Regions from separate parts of the Streptomyces sp. RPA4-2 genome, predicted to be linked through region 1. Evidence: predicted binding sites of a transcription regulator. Region 1 holds the regulator's gene; each other region holds the start of a gene.
The links. Region 1 encodes HrcA, which represses chaperone genes, less so after heat shock. Its sites were predicted from a motif close to TTNGCACTCNGNNNNNCNGAGTGCNAA; they were not measured.

Region 1 (7,330 bases):
CGCGGCGGCGCTGGCCTCCGGGAGGTCCCCCGGCGCGGGGCGCGAGCTGCTCTCCGGCGAGGACCGCCGCGTCGAGCGGATCCTCCTCGAACTGCGGCTCCGCGAGGGCTGCCCGCTCTCCCTGCTCAGGCCGGAAGGGCTTTCGGCCTCCCGTCGCGCGCTCTCCGACGGACTTCTCGAGAACGGTCCCTACGACGAGGGCCGCGCCGTCCTCACGCTGCGCGGACGCCTGCTCGCGGACGCGGTGGTCCGGGATCTGGTGGACTGAACGCCTGTTCGCCTACAGTCCGCGTTCATGATCTCTGGTGAGTGGCCGGCCGAGGACGCGACCGTTCTTCGGTACGGGCTGCGGCGACTGCTGCTCAGCCTGCCGATCGTGGTGGTGTGCCTCGGGGGCGGCTGGACGGGTCTCTGGTTCGCCTTCCGGGACGACGGGATCGGTGCCGGCTGGATACCTCTCGCGATGCTCATGGCGATGGGCGTGGGCGGCCTGATCCTGTTCGTCTCCCGCTGGCGGGCTCGCCGGTGGGTCACCGCCTTCGACTCGACCGGCTTCTGGTGGATGCGGGGCAAAGAGGCCGCCCTGATCCGCTGGGACTCGCTGGCCGGGGCCGGAATGTACTGGGCACGGACCTCCCACCGTGCCGTTTTCACGGTCGAGCTGTGCCCGCACGGCGAGATGGACCGCGACGACCCGCTGCTGTGGAAGTTCGTCCGCGACACGGAACCGCTCCGGCCGGGCCTGCCCCGGCTCCGCTACCGCATCGACGTCGGCGACTCCCACAAGGCGTACGAGAAGGCGTTCGTGCGGTGGGCGCCCGAGCTGTGGTTCGGGCGCAAGGAGCAGCCGATGTCGTATCCGGGACAGCCGGACGAGACGGGCCACCGGGAGCGGACGGCCGAGCGGTCCGACACGGTGGCGCACGCCCCGCTGGTGTTCGACGCCGTCGGCATCGGGGACACGGTGGTCGTCCAGAGGGGCATGATCCTGGTATACCGCCGACTCGGCGTGGCGCTGGCGCTGGTGGCGCTCTGCGGGTGGGCCGTGTGGGCGCTGGTACCCGAGCACGGGCACGGTGCGGGCGCCGTGGTCCGCCAGGTGATCGCCGCCGTGCTGGTGCTGTCGGCCGGCTGGGCCCTGGTGATGATCGCGCGGGGCGCCCGGATGGACTACGGCCGCCGCGTCACCATGGACGCCGACGGGGTCCACATCGTCCGGAGAGGGCGGTCCGTGACGCTCCCGTGGGACTCGCTGGCCGGCGTCGGCATCTACGAGGCTCCGCCGTTGCGCACCCTGGAACTCTGCCCGAAGGACGAGATCGACCGCGACGACCCGCTGCTGTGGCAGTGGGTGCGCGACACCGAGCCGCTGCGGCCGGGGCTGCCCCGGCCGCGTCATCGGGTCTCCATCTGGCCCGCCGGGGGCCGGCACGCGGTGGCGGCGGGCTGCCGGCGGTGGGCGCCGCACATCTGGTTCGGCGGTGAGCGGATGCCGTCCGGCTACCAGGGAGACCGCGACAGGAAGGGCCACCGCAGCCGGGGCCGCGACACCGGCGGTCCCGTCGCATCCCCCGCCCCCCGTCGTCCCGAGGACGCCCGCCCTCCCCACGATCTCGACGACCCCGGTGTCACTCCGGCGCCGTGACGAAGTCGATCAGCTCCTCCACCCGGCCCAGGAGTTCGGGCTCCAGGTCCTTGTAGGAGCGCACCCGGGACAGGATGTGCTGCCAGGCCGCACCGGTGTTCTCCGGCCAGCCCAGGGCCCGGCACACGCCCGTCTTCCAGTCCTGCCCGCGCGGGACCCGGGGCCAGGCGGGAATGCCCACGGAGGACGGCTTCACGGCCTCCCAGACGTCGATGTACGGGTGGCCGAGGACGAGGGCGTGGTCACTCGTGACCGCCGCCGCGATACGCGACTCCTTCGTGCCCGGGACCAGATGGTCGACCAGCACACCCAGCCGGGCGTCCGGCCCCGGGGCGAACTCCTCCACGACGGCGGGGAGATCGTCGACGCCCTCCAGGTACTCGACCACGACGCCCTCGATACGGAGGTCGTCACCCCAGACGCGCTCGACCAGTTCGGCGTCGTGGCGGCCCTCCACGTAGATGCGGCCGGCCCGCGCCGCCCGGGCCCGTGCGCCCGGCACGGCGACCGAACCGGATGCCGTGCGACCGGACCGCACCGGTCCCGCGGCCGGACGGACCAGCGTGACCACCCTGCCCTCCAGCAGGAAACCGCGCGGCTCCAGCGGGAACACCCGGTGCTTGCCGAAGCGGTCCTCCAGCGTCACCGTGCCCGCCTCGCAGCCGATCACCGCCCCGCAGAACCCCGTACCGGGCTCCTCGACCACCAGGCCCGGGTCCGCGGGGACCTCGGGCACCGGCTTGGGCTTCTTCCACGGCGGGGTGAGATCCGGAGAGTACTGGCGCATTCGGATGACGATAGGAGAACCGGCGGGGCGGTGGCGGGGAGATCCCTACGACACGCCGAAACGTGTCGCCAGCGCGTCCCGCTGAGCCCGGACGAACGCGGCATTCACCGCGGCCCCGTGACCGGGTACGTACACTGCCTCGTCGCCGCCCAGGGCGAGCAGCCGGTCCAGCGCCGCCGGCCAGCGGGAGGGGACGGCGTCGGGACCGGCCTGGGGCTCGCCCGACTCCTCCACCAGGTCCCCGCAGAAGACGACCTCCGGGGTGCCGGGCGCCCCGGTCACCAGGACCACCAGATCGTGCGCCGTGTGGCCGGGTCCCACGTCCGCCAGCACGGCCCGCACACCGCCGCCCAGGTCGAGCGTCCGCTCGCCCGACACGGAGTGCCGCGGGGGGACCAGGGCGCCCGCGGCCTCGGCGGCGTCACGCGGGTCCAGGCCGTGGCGTACGGCGTCCACGCGCAGTTCCTCGCCCTCCTGCGCGAAGACCGCGCCGAGGCCGGCCGCCCCGAACACCCGCGCGCCCGCGAACGCCGCCGCGCCGAAGACATGGTCGAAGTGCGGGTGGGTGAGTGCGAGGTGCGTCACGTCCCGGTCCGGGCCGAGGAGCCGTCGCGCCTCGGCGCGCAACCGTGCGCCCTCCCCGAGGCTCGCTCCCGCGTCGACCATGAGCGCCGCGCCCCCGCCCACCACCAGCCCGGCCGTGCAGTCCCAGCCCGCGAGCCGCCGCCGCCCCACGTGCGGGGCCAGCTCCTCCCACCCCGGCTCTTCCCAAGTCACCTTCATACGGTGACGCTAGTGCCGAGGCACTGGCCGGAGGGCGGACGCCGGTGAGACATCGCGGGACACGTCGGCATACGTGCGCAAGATCGCGGGCCCGCCCTTGCCGGGGTCGTACCCACCGGCCGTACACTGGCCGGGGAATGCTGGCACTCGCACGCGCTGAGTGCCAAGCGAGGCGACGAGGGACCGACATCTGGAGGTGTGCGCGATGCTGAGTGAACGCAGGCTCGAAGTGCTGCGCGCCATCGTCCAGGACTACGTCGGCACCGAGGAGCCGGTCGGTTCCAAGGCGCTGACGGAGCGGCACCGGCTGGGAGTCTCCCCGGCCACGGTCCGCAACGACATGGCCGCCCTGGAGGACGAGGGGTACATCGCCCAGCCGCACACCAGTGCCGGGCGCATCCCCACCGACAAGGGCTACCGGCTCTTCGTCGACAAGCTCGCCGGCGTCAAGCCGATGACCGGGCCCGAGCGGCGGGCCATCCAGAACTTCCTGGGCGGCGCCGTCGACCTGGACGACGTCGTCGGGCGGACCGTGCGGCTGCTCGCGCAGCTGACGCGGCAGGTCGCCGTCGTGCAGTACCCGTCGCTGACCAGATCGACCGTGCGCCACGTGGAGCTGCTGTCCCTGGCGCCCGCCCGGCTGATGCTCGTCCTGATCACGGACACGGGGCGGGTCGAGCAGCGCATGATCGACTGTCCGGCGCCGTTCGGGGAGACCTCCGTGGCGGATCTGCGGGCCCGGCTCAACAGCCGGGTCGCGGGCCGCCGCTTCGCGGACGTCCCGCCGCTCGTCCAGGACCTGCCGGACGCCTTCGAGGCGGACGACCGGGGTACCGTCGCGACGGTGCTCTCCACCCTTCTGGAGACGCTCGTCGAGGAGACCGAGGAGCGTCTGATGATCGGCGGCACCGCGAACCTGACCCGCTTCGGACATGATTTTCCCCTCACGATCAGACCGGTGCTCGAAGCACTGGAGGAACAGGTCGTGCTCCTCAAGTTGCTTGGGGAGGCGGGGGATTCGGGCATGACCGTACGGATCGGTCACGAGAACGCGTACGAGGGACTCAACTCCACGTCCGTGGTCTCCGTCGGCTACGGTTCGGGCGACGAGGCAGTAGCCAAACTCGGCGTGGTCGGACCGACCCGCATGGATTACCCGGGAACGATGGGAGCGGTACGAGCGGTGGCACGGTACGTCGGACAGATCCTGGCGGAGTCTTAAGTGGCCACGGACTACTACGCCGTGCTCGGCGTGCGCCGCGACGCGTCCCAGGACGAGATCAAGAAGGCTTTCCGGCGGCTCGCACGCGAGCTGCATCCGGACGTCAATCCCGATCCGAAGACGCAGGAGCGGTTCAAAGAGATCAACGCCGCGTACGAGGTGTTGTCGGACCCGCAGAAGAAGCAGGTCTACGACCTCGGCGGCGACCCGTTGTCCCAGGCGGGCGGCGCGGGCGCCGGCGGCTTCGGCGCCGGTGGCTTCGGCAACTTCTCGGACATCATGGACGCCTTCTTCGGCACGGCGTCGCAGCGGGGCCCCCGGTCCCGCACGCGGCGCGGCCAGGACGCCATGATCCGGCTCGAGATCGAGCTGGACGAGGCCGCCTTCGGCACGACGAAGGACATCCAGGTCGACACGGCCGTCGTCTGCGCCACCTGCAGCGGTGAGGGCGCCGCGCCGGGAACCTCCGCCCAGACCTGCGACATGTGCCGCGGACGCGGTGAGGTGTCCCAGGTCACCCGGTCGTTCCTGGGTCAGGTCATGACGTCCCGTCCGTGCCCGCAGTGCCAGGGGTTCGGCACCGTCGTGCCGACCCCGTGCCCGGAGTGCGCGGGCGACGGGCGGGTCCGGTCCCGGCGCACGCTCACGGTGAAGATCCCGGCGGGCGTCGACAACGGCACCCGGATCCAGCTCGCGGGCGAGGGCGAGGTCGGGCCCGGTGGCGGTCCCGCCGGTGACCTCTACGTCGAGATCCACGAACTGCCGCACTCGACCTTCCAGCGCCGCGGTGACGACCTGCACTGCACGGTCACCATCCCGATGACCGCGGCGTCGCTCGGCACCAAGGTGCCGCTGGAGACCCTCGACGGTCTCGAGGAGGTCGACATCCGGCCCGGCACGCAGTCCGGGCAGTCGATCCCGCTGCACGGGCGCGGCGTCACGCATCTGCGCGGCGGCGGCCGGGGCGACCTCATCGTGCATGTCGAGGTCACCACGCCGACCAAGCTCGACGCCGAACAGGAGCGGGTGCTCCGGGAGCTGGCGCTGCTGCGCGGCGAGGAGCGTCCGACCGGGCAGTTCCAGCCGGGCCAGCAGGGCCTGTTCTCCCGCCTGAAGGACGCGTTCAACGGCCGCTGACCCGGACGACGACGGGCAGGGGCGGCGGGGGCGGAAAAGGGCCGTGGACCGTCCGCCCCGGCGGCCCACGGCGGGCGGAAGGCCGGATTTCGGACTTGTTCGGAGGACGTGACAACATGCCGTCATGTCCTCCGCACTGACCGATCTCTTCCCTCACCCGATCGTGCAGGCCCCCATGGCGGGCGGCGTCTCCGTCCCGCACCTCGCGGCCGCCGTGTCCGAGGCCGGCGGGCTCGGGTTCCTCGCCGCCGGGTACAAGACCGCCGACGGCATGTACCAGGAGATCAAGCAGTTGCGCGGGCTGACGAGCCGGCCCTTCGGGGTCAACCTCTTCATGCCGCAGGCCGAGTACGCGGACCCGGCCACCGTCGAGGTGTACGCCCACCAGCTGGCCGGTGAGGCCTCCTGGTACGAGACGGAGCTCGGCGATCCGGACAGCGGCCGCGACGACGGCTACGACGCCAAGCTCGCGGTCCTCCTCGACAACCCGGTGCCGGTGGTCTCCTTCCACTTCGGCTGCCCCACCCGTGACGTCCTGGACTCCTTCGCCCGGGCCGGCACACTCACCATGATCACCGCGACCACGGCCGAGGAGGCCCTCGCGGTGCAGCGGGCGGGGGCCGCCGCGGTCGTCGTGCAGGGCGTGGAGGCCGGCGGTCACCAGGGCACCCACCGCGACAACCCGGAGACGGACGGCACGGGGATCGGACTGCTCTCCCTGATCACCCAGGTCCGCGAGACCGTGCAGATCCCGGTCGTCGCCGCCGGCGGCATCATGCGCGGCAGTCAGATCGCCGCGGCGCTCGCCGCGGGCGCGAACGCGGCGCAGCTCGGTACCGCGTTCCTCGCCACCCCGGAGTCCGGCGCGCACGCCGTGCACAAGCAGTCCCTGACCAACCCCCTCTTCGTCCGCACGGAGCTGACGCGCGCGTTCTCCGGCCGCCCCGCGCGCGGCCTGGTCAACCGCTTCATGCGGGAGCACGGGCCGTACGCGCCCGCCGCGTACCCCGACGTCCACCACCTCACCTCCCCGCTGCGCAAGGCGGCGGCCAGGGCGGGCGACGCGCAGGGCATGGCCCTGTGGGCGGGGCAGGGGCACCGGATGGCCCGTGAACTGTCCGCGGGACAGCTGGTGGAGGTGCTGTGCGCCGAGCTGGACGCGGCGAGGACAGCGTTGTCCCTGCCCGGCGGTGCGGGCGGAGCGGGGGGTACGGAGCGATGACGGCACCGGTGTTCGTGGTCGACCACTTCGACGCGGACAGTGCGGGGCGTTATGTCCTCGACGGTCCCGAGGGCCGGCACGCCGTCTCCGTGAAACGGCTGCGGTCCGGCGAGGAGGTCGTCCTCACCGACGGTGCCGGGCGCTGGGCGCAGGGCGTCGTCGTCGACGCCGAGGGCAAGGACCGGCTGACCGTGCGCATCGACTCCTTCGCCGAGGAACCTCCCCAGTCCCCTTGGATCACCGTCGTCCAGGCCCTGCCCAAGGGCGACCGGGGTGAGCTGGCCGTCGAGACCATGACCGAGACCGGGGTGGACGCGATCGTCCCCTGGGCCGCCTCGCGCTGCATCACCCAGTGGAGGGGCGACCGGGGTCTGAAGGCGCTCGCCAAGTGGCGGGCGACGGCGCGCGAGGCCGGCAAACAGTCCCGTCGGGTGCGCTTCCCCGAGGTCGCGGACGCGGCGACGACCAAGCAGGTCGCCGCACTTCTGGCCGAAGCGGACTTCGCGGCGGTGCTGCACGAGGACCGGGAGTACG
Region 2 (7,330 bases), 2.3 Mb from region 1:
CTCCAGGAGTCCCGCGCCGCCGCCCGCACCGGGCCCTCGGGCGAGCCGGTCCTCCTCAGGGACCAGAACCGCCGCCGCTGGAACCGCCTGCTGATCCACCGCGGTTTCGCCGCCCTGGCCCGCGCGAACGCCGTCACCACGCGCGCCCCGGGTCCGTACGCCCTCCAGGCCGCCATCGCCGCCAGCCACGCCCAGGCATACACGTACGAGGACACGGACTGGCGGCAGATCGCCACCCTGTACGGGCTCCTCGCGGCCCGCTCCCCGTCGCCCGTCGTCGAACTCAACCGTGCCGTCGCCGTCTCGATGGCGGACGGCCCCGGCCCCGCCCTGGCCATCGTCGACACGCTCGCGGCCGAACCCGCCCTGCGCGACTACCACCTGCTGCCCAGCGTCCGCGGGGACCTGCTCGCCCGGCTGGGACGCACGCGGGAGGCGCGGGCGGAGTTCGAGCGGGCCGCGGGCCTGGCCCGCAACGAACGCGAGCGGAAACTGCTGGAGGCGCGCGCGAAGGAGTGCCGTTAGCGGCGTGCGGTGGCGTCAGGCGGAGTGCTGCCGGGCCGGGTGACCGACCAGCATCGTGGGTGCCCCCGCGACCCTGGTCAGGAAGACGGTCGCGGTGTGCGGGCCCTGCGGCTTGACCTTCCTGCGCAGCTCCTCCGGTTCGACCGCCGAGCCCCGCTTCTTCACGGTCAGCACGCCGACCTCCCGCTCCCGCAGCAGCGCCCTCAGCTTCTTCACGTTGAAGGGAAGGCGGTCGGTGATCTCGTACGCGGTGGCGTACGGGGTCGGGCGCAGCGAGTCCGCCGTGATGTACGCGATGGTCTCGTCGAGGAGCCCGCCGTCGAGGTCCTCGGCCACCTCGGCGACCAGATGGGCGCGGATCACGGCGCCGTCCGGCTCGTAGAGATAGCGCCCGACCGGCCGCACCGAGGGGTCGGGCAGACCCCGGCCGCGCAGGGCACGGGGGCCCGGCAGCAGGGTGGCCCGCACCAGACCCGGCTCCGTGCCGAACCACAGCACGGCCTCCTTCACGTCCCCGCCGTCCGAGATCCACTCGGCCTCCGCCTCGGCGGGGACCGTCTCGTGCGGGATGCCCGGGGCGATCTTCAGGGCGGCGAGCGGGGCCTTCAGGGCCGCCCCGACCGCCCAGGAGAGCGGCGGTGAGTACGCCTCGGGGTCGAAGATCCGTCCGCCCGCCCTGCCGCCCCGCCGTGCCGGGTCCACGAAGACGGCGTCGTACGAGGCCGTGTCCACCTCCGTGACGTCCGCCTCGCGCACCTCGATCAGGCCGGAGAGCCCGAGCGCCTCGGCGTTCGCGCGGGCGGCCGCGGCCGCCAAGGGGTCCCGGTCGACGGCGAGGACGCGGATCCCGGCGCGGGCCAGCGCGATCGCGTCGCCGCCGATACCGGAGCAGAGGTCGGCGACCGAGCGCACACCGAGCGCGCGCAGACGCTCCGCGCGGTGCGTGGCGACCGTCGTACGGGTCGACTGCTCGACCCCGTTCGGCGTGAAGAACATCCGGTCCGCGTCCTCGGCGCCGAACTTCGCCGCCGCCCGCTGCCGCAGCCGCGCCTGTCCGAGCGCCGCGGACACCAGCTCGGCCGGATGGGTGCGGCGCAGCCGGGTGGCGACGGCCAGCTCCTGGGCCGGGTCGGTGCCGCGCACCTCGTCGAGCAGCGCGTGGCCCTCGGGGGTGAGCAGGGAGGCGAAGGAGACGTCGTTCACCGGCCCATTGTCGGTCAGTGTGGGCCAGTCGGTGGACGGTGCGCGTCCGGTCGCGGTGTCGGGGGCCCCTACGGGCCGTGACCTGGGAGGATCCGACACCATGCGATCAGTACGACAAGCCGATAAAAATGACGCGAACCGGACGAGTGTCCGAAGCGGGATCGCCGCCCTCGCCGCCCTCGCCGCCCTCGCCGTCATCGGTCTCGCCTCCGGCTGTGCCGGCGGTGGGGCCGCGGAGCCGAGGCCCGCGCACGGCCTGCGGATGACGGGCCTGTGAGAGGCGGGTCGCCGGCTCCGGCCGCCCGATTGCGTGCGCGGGCGGCCGCCGCGTCGGCCGCAGTGCTCGCCGCGGTCCTGCTGGCCGGCTGCGCCCAGTCCGTGGACCCGATCGAGCGCCTGGGCAAGAAGGCCGCGCAAGAGGTGGGCAGGACCCACCCGCACGGTCCGGCGTCGGCGACGTACCGGCGCTGGGGGCTGTCCGCCCCGCTCGCCCCGGCACCGCGGCCGCCCGCCCGCAGCGGCGTGCGCCGCGACCGGACGGGGCCGGTCCCCGTCGTCGGCCGCGTGCCCACCCACGACAGGGTGGTCTTCCTGACCTACGACGACGGCGTCGAGCGCGATCCGCGGTTCGTCGACATGGTCCGTGAACTGCGGCTGCCGGTCAGCATGTTCCTCACGGACCATGTCGTCGGACCCGGCTACGGCCACTTCGCGCGGCTGCGGGAGGTCGGCGCGAGCGTCCAGAACCACACCCTCGACCACGCCTCGCTGCGCGGACTGCCGTACGCCGGCCAGCGGGCCGAGATCTGCGGCCAGCAGGACAAGCTCAAGGCCCGCTTCGGCATCCGCCCCCGGCTCTTCCGGCCCCCCTACGGCACCTACGACGCCACCACCCTGCGCGCCGCCGCCGACTGCGGGGTCGCGGCCGTCGTCCTGGGCAGGGTGCCCGACGCCCACCGGCTGCGCCCCGGCGACATCCTGTCCGCTTCGGAGGAGCCGAACCTCATCGCGGCGACCACCCGACTCCTCCGCCGCATCCAGGCGGAGGGCTTCACCCCGGCCCGCCTGGAGAACTACCTCTGACCCACCGGACCGGGCGGCACCTTCCGGCGAGGGCAGGCACCCTCAGCCCGTCCGGCGTTTGAGGACGAGGCCGTCCAGGCCGAAGCGGGGGCCTGGGGGCGGCAGCCCCCGGAGCGACGCCCGCACCGGCGAACGGTGCCCAGAACTCCACGCCACGCCGCAGGCCTTTGGCACTCCGCTTGACCGAGTGCTAATCGCGGTCATAGTCTCAGGCCTGGCACTCCCCACTGGAGAGTGCCAATAGCGACGGGCAGGTCCGGCACCCGCGACGACGGATCCACCTGGTCGCCACCTCAGACAGTTAACCCCGTGAGATCTCCGAAGGGGGAGGTCGGATCGTGACGACCACCAGCTCCAAGGTTGCCATCAAGCCGCTCGAGGACCGTGTCGTGGTCCAGCCGCTGGACGCCGAGCAGACCACGGCCTCTGGCCTGGTCATCCCGGACACCGCGAAGGAGAAGCCCCAGGAGGGCGTCGTCCTGGCCGTGGGCCCGGGCCGCTTCGAGAACGGCGAGCGCCTGCCGCTCGACGTCAGCACCGGCGACATCGTGCTGTACAGCAAGTACGGCGGCACCGAGGTGAAGTACAACGGCGAGGAGTACCTCGTCCTCTCGGCCCGCGACGTGCTCGCGATCATCGAGAAGTAATTCACCACAGTTCTGCAGTGAACTGCGCCCCTGGCCCCCGCGACCTTATGAAGCCGGGCGCTGGGGGCGCGGTTCGTTTTCACCCACGTTTTCCGAGAGGGCTGAACCGCTCCCATGGCGAAGATCCTGAAGTTCGACGAGGACGCCCGTCGCGCCCTTGAGCGCGGCGTCAACAAGCTTGCCGACACCGTCAAGGTGACGATCGGTCCCAAGGGCCGCAACGTCGTCATCGACAAGAAGTTCGGCGCCCCCACCATCACCAACGACGGCGTCACCATCGCCCGCGAGGTCGAGCTCGACGACCCGTACGAGAACCTCGGCGCCCAGCTGGTGAAGGAGGTGGCGACCAAGACCAACGACGTCGCGGGTGACGGTACGACCACCGCCACCGTGCTGGCCCAGGCGCTCGTCCGCGAGGGTCTGAAGAACGTCGCCGCGGGTGCCTCCCCGGCGCTGCTCAAGAAGGGCATCGACGCCGCGGTCAAGGCCGTGTCCGAGGAGCTCCTCGCGACCGCCCGTCCGATCGACGAGAAGTCCGACATCGCCGCCGTCGCCGCCCTGTCCGCCCAGGACAGCCAGGTCGGCGAGCTCATCGCCGAGGCGATGGACAAGGTCGGCAAGGACGGTGTCATCACCGTCGAGGAGTCCAACACCTTCGGTCTGGAGCTGGACTTCACCGAGGGCATGGCCTTCGACAAGGGCTACCTGTCGCCGTACTTCGTGACGGACCAGGAGCGCATGGAGGCCGTCCTCGAGGACCCGTACATCCTCATCCACCAGGGCAAGATCTCCTCCATCCAGGACCTGCTGCCGCTGCTGGAGAAGGTCATCCAGGCCAACGCCTCCAAGCCGCTGCTGATCATCGCCGAGGACGTCGACGGCGAGGCGCTGTCGACCCTGGTCGTCAACAAGATCCGCGGCACGTTCAACGCCGTCGCCGTGAAGGCCCCCGGCTTCGGCGACCGCCGCAAGGCCATGCTGGGCGACCTCGCCACCCTCACCGGCGGTCAGGTCATCGCCGAGGAGGTCGGCCTCAAGCTCGACCAGGTCGGCCTGGACGTGCTGGGCACCGCCCGCCGCGTGACGGTCACCAAGGACGACACCACCGTCGTGGACGGTGGCGGCGAGCACGACGCCGTCGTGGGCCGCGTCAACCAGATCAAGGCCGAGATCGAGAACACGGACTCCGACTGGGACCGCGAGAAGCTCCAGGAGCGCCTCGCGAAGCTGGCCGGCGGCGTGTGCGTGATCAAGGTCGGCGCCGCCACCGAGGTGGAGCTCAAGGAGAAGAAGCACCGTCTGGAGGACGCCATCTCCGCGACCCGCGCCGCGGTCGAGGAGGGCATCGTCTCCGGTGGTGGCTCCGCGCTCGTCCACGCGGTCAAGGTCCTCGAGGGCAACCTCGGCAAGACCGGCGACGAGGCCACGGGTGTCGCGGTCGTCCGCCGCGCCGCCGTAGAGCCGCTGCGCTGGATCGCCGAGAACGCCGGCCTGGAGGGCTACGTCATCACCTCCAAGGTCGCCGAGCTCGACAAGGGCCAGGGCTTCAACGCCGCCACCGGCGAGTACGGCGACCTGGTCAAGTCCGGTGTCATCGACCCGGTCAAGGTCACCCGCTCCGCTCTGGAGAACGCCGCTTCCATCGCCTCCCTGCTCCTCACGACCGAGACCCTGGTCGTCGAGAAGCCGGCCGAGGAAGAGGCCGACGCGGGCCACGGCCACGGCCACGGTCACTCCCACTGACGCACCCGGTCGGACGCCCGCACCGGCAGGCGTCCACACCGGTGGACAGCACTGAGGCCCAGCTCCCTTCGGGGATGCTGGGCCTCAGCGCTGTGGCGGGCACGTACGGGCCCTACCGTCCCGCTGCTCCACCGCCGTACCGCTCCACCGCCGTACTGTTCCCGCTGTTCCCTGGCTGCGCTGTTCTACTGCGGCCCGTACTTGCGCCCCGTCTTCGACGTGATCCCGCCCAGCAGCCCGCGCGGCGCCACCTTCACCACACCCATCAGCGCCTTGTACCGCGGGTCGGGGATGGACAGCGACTTGCCGCGGGCCAGGTCCGCGAGCGCCGCCGCGACCAGCTTGTCCGCGTCGAGCCACATCCAGTTCGGGATGTTGTCCGTGCCCATCCCGGCGCGCTGGTGGAACTCGGTGCGCACGAAGCCCGGGGCCAGCGCCATCAGCCGTACGCCACTGCCCGCCAGGTCCCTCGCCGCGCCCTGCGTGAACTGCACGACCCACGCCTTGGACGCCCCGTACGTACCCCGCGGGACGAACGCGGCCACCGACGCCACATTGACGACCCCGCCCCGGCCGCGCTCCCGCATGGCCGCGGTCGCCGCCGACGTCAGCCGCAGCACCGCCTCGCAGTGCACCTTGAGCATCGTCAGCTCGTCGGCCATCGACACCTCGAGATAGCGGCCCTTGTTGCCGAAACCGGCGTTGTTGATCAGCAGGTCGACCGGGTTCCTGCGGTCGCTCAGCCGCCTGGCCACCGTCTCGATGCCGTCGTCCGTCGCCAGGTCGGCCGTCAGCACCTCCGCCTCGATGCCGTGCCGGTCGTGCAGTTCCGTCGCCTGCTCGGCCAGGCGCTCGGTGTCGCGCGCCACCAGCACGAGGTTGTGGCCGTCAGCCGCGAGGCGGCGCGCGAAGGCGGCGCCGATGCCCGCGGTCGATCCCGTAATCAGAGCCGTTGTCATGGCCCAAGGCTAGTGACCTGACCAGGCGCACCGCGCCCCCGCCTCCCGGTCCCCGGCCCCGCTCCACGCGTGCCGCGCGGCCGGTGTCGCGGCCGTCACCGACCGTGTCCCGCGCGTGCCGCCGCGACCGCTACCCGCCCTGCCGCGCCACGTACTTCTCCGCCGCCGCCCACGCCTCCGGATGCAGTGCCGGGCCCGCGGCCAACAGCCCTGGCAGCAGCTCTCGTTCGGTCGTCATGGCGCGGAACTCGACCGCGACCGTCACCTCGTGCTCCGGCCGGTGCACGACCTCGATCGGGTCGCCCGCGCGGATCTCGCCGGGTTCGATGACCCGCAGATACGCGCCGGGCGCGGCCTTCCGGGTGAACCGCTTCACCCAGCCCCGCTCCCCGAGGTGTTCCTGGAACGTACGGCAGGGGATGCGTCCGGAGGTGACCTCCAGGACCAGCACGGAGCCGACCCGCCAGCGCTCACCGATCCGCGCACCGGACACGTCCAGCCCCCGCGTCGTGAGGTTCTCGCCGAAGGCGCCGTTCACCAGCGGCCGGCCGAGCTCGCGCTCCCAGTCGTCGAGGTCCTCACGGGCGACCGCGTAGACGGCCTGGTCGTTCCCGCCGTGGTGGCGCAGGTCGCACACCGTGTCCCCGGCCAGACCGCTCGCGCCGACCCCCTTGGGCCCGGGGGCCGTCACCCGCACCGGCCCGGCCACCGGCCGCTTGTCGATGCCGGTCACACCCACGGCCTGGTCCGTGTACGGGACGGCGTGCGCGCGGCCCAGGTTCAGAGACAGAACGCGGCCCAGGTTCAGAGACAGAAGCTGCATGGCAGCACGCTAGGCGATGGAGGCCAAAGCGTCGACGCGATATTCGCCACCGTACCCAAGTCTCGCTTATGCTCGAGGGGTGATCGAGGCCCGTCATCTCCGTGTTCTGCGCGCCGTCGCCGCCACCGGTTCCTTCTCGGCGGCGGGACGCGAACTGGGCTGCACCCAACCGGCCGTCAGCCAGCAGATGAAGGCGCTCGAATCGTCCGTCGGCACACCGCTGCTGATCCGCACGGGCCGTGAGATGCGCCTGACCCAGGCGGGCGAGGCGCTGGTCCGGCACGCGGCCGGCATCATCGCGGGGCTGACCGCCGCCGAGGAGGAGGTCGCCGCGATCGCGGGCCTGC
Region 3 (7,330 bases), 1.1 Mb from region 1:
TGTGCAGCGGCAGCTCGGAGGTCGCGGAACTCGCCGAACGCGCCGATCTGGTGGTGGACGGCCCCGCCGGGGTCGTCGGCCTGCTGAGGGCACTGGCCGGCCGGCTGGACCGCTGAGGGCTGTCCGGTGATCCCCGGCGGACGGCGGCCTCACTCCTCCAGCGCGCGCAACTGCTCCAGGAACCACTGCGCCGGAGGCAGGGCCGTCGCCGCCGCGGCGAGCCGTTTCGTGCGCTCGGCCCGCTCACCGGCCGACAGCGACAGGGCCTCGTGCAGCGCCTGCGCGGTGCCGACCACGTCGTACGGGTTCACCGTGACCGCGTCCTCGCCCAGCTCCTCGTACGCCCCGGCCTCCCGTGACAGCACCAGCACGCACCCCTCGTCGGAGACGACGGGCACCTCCTTGGCGACGAGGTTCATGCCGTCCCGGATGGGGTTGACGAGGGCGACGTCGGCGAGCCGGTAGGCGGCCAGCGAGCGGGCGAAGTCGTCCTTGACGTGGAGCACGACCGGGGTCCAACCCGGTGTCGCGTACTGGGAGTTGATCTCGTCCGCCAGGGTCTGCACGGCGGCCGTGTAGTCCCGGTAGACCGCCAGGTCCTGACGGGAGGGGTAGGCGAAGGCCACGTGGACCACCCGCTCGCGCCACTCCGGCCGGTCCTCCAGGAGCTGCCGGTACGCCAGCAGGCCCCGCACGATGTTCTTCGACAGCTCGGTGCGGTCGACCCGCACGATCGCCCTGCGGGCGCGGCCGTCGGGTCCCTCGCCGATCTGCTCGCGCAGCGCGTCCATCCGCTCGGCGACGTCCGCCTCGTGGGAGCGCCCGCGCAGGAAGTCCGCGTCCGCGCCGAGCCCGTGCACGCCGACCCGGGTGTCGCCGAGCCCGCCGACGAGCGCCTCGCAGCAGGCGGTGAACGCGTTCGCCCAGCGGTGCGTCAGGAAGCCCAGCCGGTCCGCGCCGAGCATGCCGCGCAGCACCTGCCCGGCGATGTCGTCGGGCAGCATGCGGAAGTAGTCGACGGGCGCCCACGGGGTGTGGGAGAAGTGGCCGATGCGCAGGTCGGGGCGGAGTTCGCGGAGCATGCCCGGGACCAGGGTCAGGTGGTAGTCCTGCACGATCACCACGGCGCCCTCGGCCGCCTCGTCCGCCAGGGCTCGCGCGAACGCGCGGTTGTAGTCCTCGTACGACGACCACTGGCGCCGGAACTCCTGGTCGAAGACCGGCTCCAGCGGCGTCTGGTACAGCATGTGGTGGACGAACCACAGCACCGAGTTCGCGATCCCGTTGTACGCGTCCGCGTGCACCGCGGCGTCGATGTCCAGCATCCGCACGCCGTCCTCGCCGACCCCGCGCCGGACCGCCTCGCGGTCGCCCTCGCCGAGCGCCGAGCACACCCACAGGGCTCCCGCGTCCGGACCGATCGCGGAGAGGCCCGAGACCAGCCCGCCCCCGCCGCGCCGGGCCTGGAGGGAGCCGTCCTCGCGCACCTCGTAGGAGACCGGGCCGCGGTTGGACGCGACGAGGATCCGGTGGGCGCCGTGCGGTGAAGCCGATGAAGCCGTTGAAGCCATGCCTCGAAACCTAGCCCGGCACCGAAACGCTCAAACGTTCCCGTCGGCCGGATGCGACGAAGGACACGGACCGCGGGGCGGTGGGGCCGGTGGCGCCGTCCACCAACCCCTCACCAGGGACGCGGTTCACGCGGCCCTGCGTTTGACGTACTCGGAGATTTCGGCCATCGGGGGGCGTTCCTCCGTGTCCACCGAGTACGTGCGCGGCTCGAATCCGTCCTCGCCCCGCTCGAACTGGGTGAGGGACGGCCGGATGAGGTGACCGCGGGCCAGCCGGAGCTGCGCCGTGCGGTAGATCGCGGCGGACATCCGGCCCAGCGCCTGCCCGTCCTGGTGGCGGTGCTTTCGCTCGCCCACGTCGACCTGGGCGAGCGCGTCGAGGCCCACCAGGTGCAGGGCGTCGACGAGCATGCCCAGTTCGACGCCGTATCCGACGGGGAAGGGGAGCTGTTCGAGCAGCGAGCGGCGGGCCGCGTACTCACCGCCGAGCGGCTGGACGAACCCGGCCAGCTGCGGCCAGTGCATGTTCAGCAGCGGGCGGGCCATGAGTTCCGTGACGCGACCGCCCTGCCCCGCGGCGCCGGCCAGCGGACGGTCGTACATCCCCTTGACGAGGTCCACGCCCGGCTCGGTGAGCAGCGGGCCCACGATCCCGGAGACGAAGTCCGACGAGAACTCCCTCAGGTCCGCGTCGATGAAACAGACGATGTCCCCGCTCGTCACGAGCAGCGACCGCCACAGGACCTCGCCCTTGCCGGGCACGGCCGGGATACGGGGCAGGATCTCGTCCCGGTGCACGACCCGCGCGCCCGCCGCGGCCGCCACCTGCGAGGTGCGGTCGGTCGAGCCCGAGTCGACGACGACGATCTCGTCGACGAGGGGCACCTGGCGCATCAGGTCCTCACGGATGACGGCGACGATCTCGCCGACCGTCTCCTCCTCGTTCAGCGCGGGCAGCACGACGCTCACCGTGGAGCCCGACGCGCGCTTGGCGGACATGATTCTGTGGAGCGGGCGATCGGTCACGGACCAGGAGCGTGTGCTCAGCCAGCGCTCGACTTCCTTCAGCACAGTCGCGGCTCCTCACTGTCTGATCACCCGATGTCTCACGGTGTGATCCATCTCGCGGTTCGGACGACTATCTCAACTGTCCTGGCCTTCGGTTACAGTCTTGAACAACGCGGATGACCATCGCATGTCGTAGATCATCCCGGACAGCAGACCAACAACCGAATACCGCTCATCCAGAGGGGCAGAGGGATACGGCCCGATGAAGCCCCGGCAACCCTCCAGCCGGTCTCGTACCGATCATTGTCGATCGTGTCGCGGGGCTCCCGGCTCGGGAAGGTGCCAAATCCGTCTCACGGCGAAGTGCGTCGTGAGGAAGATGAGGAGAAAGGGCCTCGCCTCCATGGCTGCGCAGACTGTTGCAAGCACTCCGGACGCCGCGACCTCAGCGAACCCGTCCGCTTCCACCCTTTCCGCCGCTTCCACCGGCTCCGTCGATCTGGGTCCCGCCGCGGCGCTCTCCTGCCGCGAGTGCGGCCACCGCGTGCCGCTCGGCCCGGTCTTCGCCTGCGAGGAGTGTTTCGGACCGCTCGAGATCGCCTACGACTTCTCGGCCTACGACACCGAGGAGCTCCGGGCGCGCATCGAGGCGGGCCCCGCGAACATCTGGCGTTACGCGCCGCTGCTCCCGGTCCCGGCCGACGTCGCCGACAAGCCGAACATCAACCCGGGCTGGACCAGGCTCGTCAAGGCCGACAACCTCGCCCGCGAGCTGGGCGTCGACCCCGGCAGGCTCTTCGTCAAGGACGACTCCGGCAACCCGACGCACTCCTTCAAGGACCGCGTCGTCGCCCAGGCCATCGAGGCCGCCCGCGCCTTCGGCTTCACCACCCTCTCCTGCTCCTCGACCGGCAACCTCGCCGGCGCGGTGGGTGCCGCCGCCGCCCGCGCCGGCTTCCGCTCCTGCGTGTTCATCCCGCACGACCTGGAGCAAGGCAAGATCGTCATGGCCGCGGTCTACGGCGGCGAGCTCGTCGGCATCGAGGGCAACTACGACGACGTGAACCGCTTCTGCTCCGAGCTGATCGGCGACCCGGCCGGTGAGGGCTGGGGCTTCGTCAACGTCAACCTGCGGCCGTACTACGCGGAGGGGTCCAAGACCCTCGCGTACGAGATCTGTGAGCAGCTCGGCTGGCAGCTGCCCGACCAGCTCGTCGTGCCGATCGCCTCCGGTTCCCAGCTGACCAAGGTCGACAAGGGGCTGCGGGAGCTGATCGAGCTCGGCCTCGTCGAGGACAAGCCCTACAAGATCTTCGGCGCGCAGGCCGAGGGCTGTTCACCGGTGTCCGTCGCCTACAAGGCCGGCCACGACGTCGTCCGGCCCCAGAAGCCGAACACCATCGCCAAGTCGCTGGCCATCGGCAACCCCGCCGACGGCCCGTACGTGCTGGACATCGCGCGGCGGACGGGCGGGGCGGTGGAGGACGTGAACGACGAGCAGGTGGTCGACGCGATCAAGCTGCTGGCGCGTACCGAGGGCATCTTCGCCGAGACGGCCGGCGGTGTGACGGTGGGTGTGGCCAAGAAGCTGATCGAGAACGGGCTGCTCGACCCGACGCTCACCACGGTCGTGCTGAACACCGGTGACGGCCTCAAGACGCTGGACGCGGTGGCCGGCACGGGGCTGACCGCGACCATCCGTCCCAGCCTGGACTCCTTCCGTGAGGCCGGCCTCGCGTAGCCGCCCGGCCGGGGGAGGCCGTTCCCCGGCCGCGGGCCCGTGAGGGCCGGCCGCGCAGTTCCGCGCGCCCCCGCCGGGGCGCTTCCAGCCGTACGCCACCATCCGACCGGGAGGTCACCGCATGAGCGTCAACGTCCGCATCCCCACCATCCTGCGCACCTACACCGGTGGCCGGTCCGAGGTGACCGCCGAGGGAGGAACCCTCGGCGAGGTGATCTCCGACCTGGAGAAGAACCACACGGGCATCGCCGCGCGCGTGCTGGACGACGAGGGCAAGCTGCGCCGGTTCGTCAACGTGTACGTCAACGACGACGACGTCCGCTTCGAGCAGGGCCTGGAGACGGCGACGCCGGACGGCGCGGGCGTGTCGATCATCCCCGCCGTCGCCGGAGGCTGACGGGCGATTACCCACGGTGAGATCATTACCGTGGGTAATGCCAATCACCGAGAGTTCACCGAATTGCCCCCTCCGTGAGAGAAGCGGAGGGGGCAATTCTGTATGGTTGAGCGGGGTACAGTTGGGGAACCCGCCGCGTTATCCATGCCGGGTGCATATGAGTGCACGTACCGCCTGCGATAAGAAGTGGCCAAAGTGCCCGGCGCTTTTGAGTCTTATGTGGCCTTTATGGGGCCCGAGTTGCCCTGAATCTTCGCGAATTCTCCCTATATTCCCGATCGGGCCTGCCCAGAATTCTCGTCCGATTGACCTGTTGCAGACGGCAGTTGGGCAGATACATTCAGCCGCGGTCGACGCGTTCCGGCGCACACCCCCAATCCGTTGGGGGGTGGAGGTCTGACCCGGGTCCGCGAAGTGCGGTCCTGTGCAAGGGCCAGTAATAGGGGAGTTAGGCATGGCTCAGGGCACCGTCAAGTGGTTCAACGCGGAGAAGGGGTACGGCTTCATCGCGGTCGACGGTGGTGCGGATGTTTTCGTCCACTACAGCGCGATTCAGATGGACGGCTACCGCACCCTGGAAGAGGGTCAGCGGGTCGATTTCGAGATCTCGCAGGGCCAGAAGGGGCCGCAGGCGGACATGGTCCGGCTCGCGACCGGCTGAAGCACGCGCCGACTGACTGTTCGACGTGACGAAGGGCTCGTATCCCGCTGGGGTGCGAGCCCTTCGGTATGTCCGTGGACCGACCGGGATCCGGCCCTGAATCTTCCGGGTGCCCGGCCGCGAACCTGCGGGGACCCTGTCCGCGGCTCCTCCCGGGGCGTCCGCGTGACCTCGCGGGAGCGGTCGCGGACCCCCTTCGGAGGACGGTCGTGCCGCCCCTGTTCACCTGGGGATCCTCCCGAGTCGCTTGCACTCGGCAGGGGCGAGTGCTAATCATTGCGTTAGCACTCTGAAGGTGAGAGTGATAACGAAGGACCGGGTCGGTGAGGCCCGCAGGCCAGGTGGTGCAAGGAACCACGGTGGCAGGCAGGCCGTCCGTCGCGGGCGCCAGCGCGGTCCGGAGCAATCCACCCCAGTCCGGGAGGACCACTTCACATGGCCAAGATCATCGCGTTCGACGAGGAGGCACGGCGCGGTCTCGAGCGCGGGATGAACCAGCTCGCCGACGCCGTCAAGGTCACCCTTGGCCCCAAGGGCCGCAACGTCGTCCTCGAGAAGAAGTGGGGCGCCCCCACGATCACCAACGATGGTGTTTCCATCGCCAAGGAGATCGAGCTCGAGGACCCGTACGAGAAGATCGGCGCCGAGCTGGTCAAGGAAGTCGCCAAGAAGACGGACGACGTCGCCGGCGACGGTACGACCACTGCGACCGTGCTCGCCCAGGCGCTCGTCCGTGAGGGCCTGCGCAACGTGGCCGCCGGTGCCAACCCGATGGCCCTCAAGCGCGGTATCGAGAAGGCCGTCGAGGCCGTCTCCGGTGCCCTGCTCGAGCAGGCCAAGGATGTCGAGACCAAGGAGCAGATCGCTTCCACGGCCTCCATCTCCGCCGCCGACACCCAGATCGGCGAGCTCATCGCCGAGGCGATGGACAAGGTCGGCAAGGAAGGCGTCATCACCGTCGAGGAGTCCCAGACCTTCGGTCTGGAGCTGGAGCTCACCGAGGGTATGCGCTTCGACAAGGGCTACATCTCGGCGTACTTCGCCACCGACATGGAGCGGATGGAGGCGTCGCTCGACGACCCGTACATCCTCATCGCCAACTCCAAGATCGGCAACGTCAAGGACCTGCTCCCGCTCCTGGAGAAGGTCATGCAGTCGGGCAAGCCGCTGCTGATCATCGCCGAGGACGTCGAGGGCGAGGCCCTGTCGACCCTGGTCGTCAACAAGATCCGTGGCACCTTCAAGTCCGTCGCCGTCAAGGCCCCGGGCTTCGGTGACCGCCGCAAGGCCATGCTCGGCGACATCGCCATCCTCACGGGCGGCGAGGTCATCTCCGAGGAGGTCGGCCTCAAGCTGGAGAACGCCGGGATCGACCTGCTCGGTCGCGCCCGCAAGGTCGTCATCACCAAGGACGAGACCACGATCGTCGACGGCTCCGGCTCCGCCGACCAGGTCGCCGGTCGCGTGAACCAGATCCGTGCCGAGATCGAGAACTCGGACTCGGACTACGACCGCGAGAAGCTCCAGGAGCGCCTGGCGAAGCTGGCCGGCGGCGTGGCCGTCATCAAGGCCGGTGCCGCCACCGAGGTCGAGCTCAAGGAGCGCAAGCACCGCATCGAGGACGCCGTTCGCAACGCGAAGGCGGCCGTCGAGGAGGGCATCGTCGCCGGTGGTGGCGTGGCCCTGCTCCAGGCTTCCTCGGTCTTCGAGAAGCTCGAGCTGACGGGTGACGAGGCGACCGGCGCCAACGCCGTGAAGCTCGCCCTGGAGGCCCCGCTCAAGCAGATCGCCGTCAACGGTGGTCTCGAGGGTGGCGTCATCGTCGAGAAGGTGCGCAACCTGCCCGTCGGCCACGGCCTCAACGCCGCGACCGGTGAGTACGTCGACATGATCGCCGAAGGCATCATCGACCCGGCGAAGGTCACGCGCTCTGCCCTGCAGAACGCCGCCTC

Region 2: a site for HrcA is predicted at 2,979-3,005, ahead of groES (co-chaperone GroES). Genes of this name have one in related genera too.
Region 3: a site for HrcA is predicted at 5,660-5,686, ahead of groL (chaperonin GroEL). Genes of this name have one in related genera too.

The regions. Positions count from the first base shown of each region.
Region 1 is NZ_CP050975.2:3,192,873-3,200,202, reverse strand. It holds gene hemW (radical SAM family heme chaperone HemW) at 1-268, shown strand, start outside; gene HEP85_RS13840 (hypothetical protein) at 296-1,645, shown strand; gene HEP85_RS13835 (DUF3097 domain-containing protein) at 1,629-2,432, opposite strand; gene HEP85_RS13830 (MBL fold metallo-hydrolase) at 2,478-3,215, opposite strand; gene hrcA (heat-inducible transcriptional repressor HrcA) at 3,421-4,437, shown strand; gene dnaJ (molecular chaperone DnaJ) at 4,438-5,574, shown strand; gene HEP85_RS13815 (nitronate monooxygenase) at 5,699-6,796, shown strand; gene HEP85_RS13810 (16S rRNA (uracil(1498)-N(3))-methyltransferase) at 6,793-7,330, shown strand, end outside.
Region 2 is NZ_CP050975.2:5,470,008-5,477,337, forward strand. It holds gene HEP85_RS23990 (RNA polymerase sigma factor) at 1-525, shown strand, start outside; gene HEP85_RS23995 (class I SAM-dependent methyltransferase) at 541-1,728, opposite strand; gene HEP85_RS24000 (hypothetical protein) at 1,829-2,005, shown strand; gene HEP85_RS24005 (polysaccharide deacetylase family protein) at 2,035-2,811, shown strand; gene groES (co-chaperone GroES) at 3,150-3,458, shown strand; gene groL (chaperonin GroEL) at 3,573-5,201, shown strand; gene HEP85_RS24020 (SDR family oxidoreductase) at 5,387-6,160, opposite strand; gene HEP85_RS24025 (MOSC domain-containing protein) at 6,291-6,983, opposite strand; gene HEP85_RS24030 (LysR family transcriptional regulator) at 7,063-7,330, shown strand, end outside.
Region 3 is NZ_CP050975.2:4,253,868-4,261,197, reverse strand. It holds partial or broken gene otsB (trehalose-phosphatase) at 1-116, shown strand, start outside; gene HEP85_RS18485 (trehalose-6-phosphate synthase) at 150-1,571, opposite strand; gene HEP85_RS18480 (glucosyl-3-phosphoglycerate synthase) at 1,698-2,642, opposite strand; SAM riboswitch class I at 2,809-2,965, shown strand; gene thrC (threonine synthase) at 2,983-4,320, shown strand; gene HEP85_RS18470 (MoaD/ThiS family protein) at 4,442-4,717, shown strand; gene HEP85_RS18465 (cold-shock protein) at 5,172-5,378, shown strand; gene groL (chaperonin GroEL) at 5,814-7,330, shown strand, end outside.